2 regions of the Clostridioides sp. LIBA-2809 genome follow, and region 1 is predicted to be linked to the other one. Evidence: a T-box and tRNA genes for the amino acid it is inferred to sense, from the RefSeq annotation. Region 1 holds a T-box; the other holds one or more tRNA genes.
What was found. The T-box of region 1 lies ahead of ACTG44_RS18170 (valine--tRNA ligase). A T-box ahead of a tRNA ligase gene usually reads a tRNA of that ligase, here a tRNA-Val.
Positions count from the first base shown of each region.

Region 2: it encodes a tRNA-Val, which carries the amino acid that the T-box ahead of ACTG44_RS18170 (valine--tRNA ligase) is inferred to sense. The anticodon was not compared.

Region 1 covers NZ_CP197004.1:3,850,450-3,853,874, forward strand. The annotation lists gene ACTG44_RS18170 (valine--tRNA ligase) at 1-1,466, opposite strand, end outside; T-box leader at 1,543-1,803, opposite strand; gene ACTG44_RS18175 (polysaccharide deacetylase family protein) at 2,115-2,945, opposite strand; gene ACTG44_RS18180 ([Fe-Fe] hydrogenase large subunit C-terminal domain-containing protein) at 2,991-3,425, opposite strand, start outside.
Region 2 covers NZ_CP197004.1:4,271,571-4,274,995, reverse strand. The annotation lists gene ACTG44_RS20145 (adenylosuccinate synthase) at 59-1,348, shown strand; tRNA gene ACTG44_RS20140 (tRNA-Lys) at 1,675-1,750, shown strand; tRNA gene ACTG44_RS20135 (tRNA-Glu) at 1,757-1,831, shown strand; tRNA gene ACTG44_RS20130 (tRNA-Val) at 1,836-1,911, shown strand; tRNA gene ACTG44_RS20125 (tRNA-Thr) at 1,944-2,018, shown strand; gene ACTG44_RS20120 (ATP-binding protein) at 2,367-3,359, opposite strand; gene ACTG44_RS20115 (DnaD domain protein) at 3,368-3,425, opposite strand, start outside.

The sequences.
Region 1 (3,425 bases):
TCATATCCTGTAACAAGTACACTTGTTGGGTAATAGTAGTCTAAAGCTTCAGTTTTATTTGGCCATCCTAGAGTAGAGAAAGGCCATAGTGCAGAACTAAACCAAGTATCTAATGCGTCTTCATCTTGTTTAAAATGAGTGCTTCCACATTTAGGACATTTATCAGGCATTTGTTTTGCTACTACTATTTCTCCACATTCTTGACAATAGTAAGCTGGTATTTGATGACCCCACCATAATTGTCTTGATATACACCAATCTCTTATATTTTCTAGCCATTGTAAATAAGTTTTATCAAATTTTTCTGGAACAAATTCTAGTTCTCCATTTTTAAGAATATCTATAGCTGGTTTTGCAAGTTCATCCATCTTAACAAACCATTGCTCTGATAATCTAGGCTCAACTACTGTATGGCATCTGTAACAAGTTCCTACATTATGATTATGCTCTTTTATCTTAATTAGGTAACCTTGCTCCTTTAAGTCTGCTACGATAGCTTTTCTACATTCAAATCTATCCATACCTTCATATTTTCCGCAAACTTCATTCATAGTTCCATCTTCATTCATAGTATTTAACTGCTCAAGATTATGTCTTAATCCTACTTCAAAATCATTAGGGTCATGTGCTGGAGTCATTTTAACTGCACCAGTTCCAAACTCTAAGTCAACATAATTATCTGCAACTATTGGAAGTTCTCTTCCTACTAATGGAAGTATTGCTGTTTTTCCTATTAAGTGTTTGTATCTATCGTCTTCCGGATTTACTGCTATACCAGTATCCCCTATCATCGTCTCAGGTCTAGTTGTAGCTATTTCTAAGAAATCTTCACTATCTTTTAGTGGGTATTTTATATGATAAAAGTTTCCGTCATGTTCTTCATGCTCAACTTCTGCATCTGATAAAGTAGTTTTACAATCTGGGCACCAGTTTATTATTCTATTCCCTCTGTATATGTGACCTTTTTCATATAGTTTTACAAAGAATTCTATAACTGCTTCATTACACCCTTCATCCATGGTAAATCTCTCTTTATCCCAATCACAAGAATCTCCTAATTGTTTAAGTTGGTTAGATATTTTTCCTCCAAATTCATCCTTCCAGTCCCAAGCTCTCTTTAAAAATTCATCTCTACCTATTTCATACTTTGTCTTACCTTCTTCTTTTTTTATTCTTTCAACAACTTTAACTTCAGTTGCTATAGAAGCATGGTCAGTTCCTGGAAGCCAAAAAGCTTCATACCCATCCATACGCTTCCATCTTATTAATATATCCTGAAGTGTATGGTCAAGAGCGTGTCCCATATGCAATTGCCCTGTTATGTTTGGTGGTGGCATCATTATTGTAAATGGCTTTTTATCTGGATTTGGTTTAGATTTAAAATACCCTTCATCCATCCATTTTTTATATAACCTAGCCTCAAAATCTTTTGGATTATAAGTTTTTGATAAGTTCGTATTTTCCATTGTCTTGCCTCCTGTATTTTTATAAATAAATTTTTTAAAATATATCTAGAAATAAAAAAGAGCCCTTCATCCTCTTTAAAAGGACGAAAAGCTCGCGTTACCACCTTAATTCCAAAGTTTAAAATACAATAACATTAATCAAATATTGTTTAATGTTATTTCATCAACTTTGACTCTCAAAGAATTTAACGGTTCTAACCGTCTAAACTTACTAACAGTTCAGTTTAGAAACTCCAAAGCTACGTTCAGCAAACCTTATACTTAGAAAATCTTACAGCCAGTGAATTTTCCTCTCTTTTAGTAGTATTTACTTACTCCTCTTCTTCTCAGTCTTTAATATTACATATTATTATATACAAATATTATTCTCTTTGTCAATTATTTTTATTTTATTTTTTCTGAATTTTCTTAATTATTTTTTTATATTATATGCTGATTATTATATTCTATACTATTTTTTTCAACTTATTTTATCTTATAATGTCAATAACTATACTATTTTTTGTTTAAATTTTAACGCCATGTTATTTATTTTAGATTACATTCTATTTACATTATCTTTCTTATGTTCTATTTTTTATATTCTATTTTATAAATTATATGTTTTATTTCCTAAATAATTTACTTTATTTTTTACTATAATTGAATTTATTGTAAGTTTTCTTGCCAGAAATTTTTAGGTGTGATATTCTCTGTAATTGGCAATATTGTATATCCTCTCTCCTTCAAAATTCTTATAATATTGTTTAAAGCGTTTAAACTTTGTTCTTTCTCATGAATCAGCACTACTAATTCATCTCTTTTTCTTCCATAGTACAATATATTACTAACAATTTGACTTGTAGAAGATTTCCAGTCTTGTGTATCCAAATTCCAGTCCCAAATTAAATAATCATTCTCCATAAGTTTACTATATGAACCTTCTGGCATATATGGCTTACTTCCATAGGGTAATCTTATTAATTTTGAACTCTGACCAGTTATATCTTGTAAAGTATCATTACATGTATTGAACTCCCCCACTGTTACCTCTGGGCTTTTATATAGCTTATGTATATCATGACTTACACTATGAAAACCTATTGAATTTTTCTCTTCTAATACCCTTTTTACTTCTTCCTTATGATTTTTCATGTTTTGATTAAGCATAAAAAATGTCGCTTTGACATCGTTCTCTTTTAAAATATCAAGAAGTGCATTTGTATATTTTGATGGTCCATCATCTATCGTTATGTACGCTACTTTTTCAGAAGTAGCCCCTGGTCCTTTTGTTTCCTCTTGAGATGCTTTATACATAATTTCTCCTAATGTATTCCCTTGAGAAAGTAATTCTAGTGTATTTTCACCTTTTGTGCTTATATTTTGGACTGGAACATTATTGATTTTTTCTTCCAATAATGTCCCAGTTAAAATTAAAACAGCTATAAGAAATAACCTTATCATTACATGAAAAGTAGCCTTATTATCTTTAATTTTCATCCCCCATATCTCCCTTTTATAAAAGAATAAGTTTAAGAGTAAAAATTACTTTTTATACTTATTCTCTTTCTTATTACTTTTTATATCTCTACTAAATATTTTTTTAACTTTTTCTTCTTCCTTTTCTCCTAGAGATTCTACTCTTTTGATTCCCAAAGAAGTTAAAAATTGCAACACATTTAAATTATCAAATGGAGTTTCCATATTTGTACTTTCACTATATTCATCAACATTCTTAGTACCTTCTTCTACACTTAAAATACGCTTAGGACCTCCTACACAGCCTCCTACACACCCCATTCCTTCTATAAAGGTAGCTTCTATCTCCTTATTTAAAACTTTCTTTAAACCGTCCATACATTCTTTTGTTCCCTCAAATGCTTTTTCTTCAAATTTTATATTTTTGTCAATTCTTCTAACTGATAACTTAACTGCTTTACTTACACCTCCTGTTCTAGCATAAACTCTACCTGAAAGGGA
Region 2 (3,425 bases), 420 kb from region 1:
TTTGATAGAATAAATAAGTAAAGCGTTCGAGAGTATATAAAATATAGAGGTGAATTACATGAAAACAGTTGCAATTGTTGGTTCTCAATGGGGAGATGAAGGTAAAGGTAAAGTTATAGATTATCTTGCTACTCAAGCAGATGTAGTAGTGAGAGGACAAGGTGGAAATAATGCAGGGCATACATTAGTTGTGGAAGGTAAGAAGTATGCATTACATTTAATTCCATCAGGAGTATTAAATCCAAAAACAGTAAATATAATAGGAAATGGTATAGTATTTGACCCTAAAGGATTTTTAGAAGAATTGGAAATGTTTAAAGCGGATAATATAAGTACAGAAAATATAAAAATAAGTGATAGAGCCCATGTCATATTCCCATATCATAAAGAGCTAGATGCATTGTCAGAAGAAGCCAGAGGCGATTTAAAGATAGGTACAACAAAAAAAGGTATTGGACCTTGTTATATGGATAAAACAGAGAGATCTGGAATAAGAATATGTGATTTAATGGATAAAGATAAATTTGCTATAAAGTTAAAAGCTCAGATAGATGCTAAAAATGAAATAGTTAAAAATATATATGGAAAAGAAGAATTATTTGATTTTGAAACTATATATAATGAATATATAGGATATGCAGAACAGATAAGAAAATATGTTGCAGATACGTCAGTTATTGTATATGATGCGGTAAGAGCAGGTAAAAAAGTATTATTTGAAGGAGCACAAGGAACTTTATTAGATTTAGATTTAGGAACATATCCATTTGTTACATCGTCTCATCCAACATCTGGTGGATTTGCAATTGGTGCAGGTATAGGGCCAAATATGATAAAAGATGTTGTTGGTATAGTAAAAGCATATACTACAAGAGTTGGAGAGGGACCATTTGTTACAGAACAAATAAATGAAACTGGTGATAAAATAAGAGAACAAGGTCATGAATTTGGAGTAACTACTGGTAGACCAAGAAGATGTGGATGGTTTGATGCAGTTATAGTTAAGTATGCAGCTAGGGTTAATGGTTTAACTAGTATCTCATTTATGTTACTAGATGTTTTAACTGGATTTGATAAGATAAAAGTTTGTACATCTTACAAAATGGGCGATAAAATAATAACAGATTTCCCAGCATCATTAGATGATTTAGCAAAATGTGAACCTATATATGAAGAATTAGACGGATGGAATGAAGATATAACTCAAGTAGATAATTTTGATAATCTTCCAGAAAATGCAAAGAAATATATAGCTAAAATAGAAGAGTTGGTCGGAGTGAGTGTAGACATGGTTTCTGTTGGGCCTAATAGAGCTCAAACAATAATAAGAAAAAATATATTTGCTTAATATTTTATTAAACAATTTAAGTTATGAATAATAAGGAAAGAGTATCTCAAGGTAATGATTATAGTTATTAGAGATACTCTTTTGTGTTAGATTTGTATTAAATTTTTATTCAGTTAAAATTATTTATGTATATTCTATGTGTAATTAAAGTTGAATTTCTGTATTCTAATTACATATTTTATTTAAAATACTTGTTGAAAATAGGTAGTTCAAGAGGATTTTAATTATATGCTAAAAAAAATAAAAAAACTATTGACTAAAAATTGTACAGCAGTTATAATATAACTTGTGAGTGAAAGAAACGACGAAAAAAGTCGAAAAAATGTGGTCTATTAGCTCAGTCGGTAGAGCACCTGACTTTTAATCAGGGTGTCCCGCGTTCGAGTCGCGGATAGATCACCAAATTATGGCTCGTTGGTCAAGAGGTTAAGACACCGCCCTTTCACGGCGGTAACAGGGGTTCAATTCCCCTACGAGTCACCAGTATGGGACTATAGCTCAGCTGGGAGAGCACCTGCCTTACAAGCAGGGGGTCACAGGTTCGAGCCCTGTTAGTCCCACCATTTTTGAATTAGAGATGAATACTAGATTATATGCTGGTGTGGCTCAACGGTAGAGCAGCTGACTTGTAATCAGCAGGTTGTAGGTTCGATTCCTATCACCAGCTCCACAAAGTACATAAATTCAAATTAATATAATTTTCTATGTTACAGGATACTTTTAAGTATCTTTTTTTGATTGAAAAATTAAATTTAATTACAATAAAGTATTAAGTTATTTGTAATGATATAATTTTAAGATTAAAATTTAGAATCTTTTTAGAATAGTATTATATAATCTGATAAGTTTACAATATTGATAAATTACAAGTAATATAAAGAATTAGATGTATTAAAAATACTTTAGAAGTGTACTTATAGCAGAGAGATTAGTTTCTTTAGTATAAGTTTTAAACAGAGAAGCAAGTTTGTTCTTACCTCTCTATTTAAAAATAAAAAAATGTTTTTTAAGGGCTATTTTATTTAAATCTTTCCCATCTCAAATCATCACCAGTAAATTCTAAAATCCTAAATTTGTCTAAAATTCTAGAAAGAGTTCTTTGAGTATAAGTGTTTCCTATTTGGGATGGTGTTAAGTTGGTTGAGATAATAATTTTTTTACCAGTAACTAGTCTTGTGTTTACAATGTTGAAGATTTCTCCACTAGTAAAAGAGTTATTAAGTTCAGTACCAAGGTCATCTATTATTAATAAATCACAATCAAACAAGTTTTTATAATTATCTTCACTTATCTGATTATTTGTGTCTCTTCTAAATTTATAGTCTTCAAGAATATCTAATATTCTAAAAGAAGTTTGATAGATTACAACATTTCCTTTGTCCAATAATTCCTTTGCAATACAATTGCACATATATGTTTTTCCCAGTCCAGTAGAACCATAAAACAGTAAATTTTCATCATTATCTTTCTTGAAATCATGAACAAAATTTTCGCAGATACTTAAATTATTTAGCATATTTTCTCTAGGAGATATTTCTCCATTAGAACCTTTCTTAGGAGAAAATATATTCAAGTTAAAATTCGAAAAATTTTCCTGACTTAAAATCCTATCTAAATTAGACATTTTATAAGCTTCATTTACAATTTCTTGTTTAAGACAAGAGCATTTTTCACCATTAGGTAAAAAACCTTTGTCTTTACAAGAAGCACATTGAAACTTTATTTCTAGATAATCAAGAGGTATGTTATTTTCAACTAAAAGTTCTTCTTTCTTTACCTTTAAAGATTCTATAGTATCTTTAGATTTATTCACAATTTCATCTTTAGACTTAGGATTTAAAAGTACTGTTCTAGCTAAGCTAAGGCCTATTTTAGAAATCTCATCATCTATAGATTTTATTTCCGGAATTCTATTATATACCTCATTTTTTCTATTTTCTAATAAGAGTTCGTTATTATCTCTTTTCTTATCGTATTTAGCAAGTATTTTTCTTATTTTATCTTCATTCATTTAATCACCTACTTAAACTTTTCTTTTTGACTTTTTTTAATAATCTCATCGAGTTCATCAGAGGTA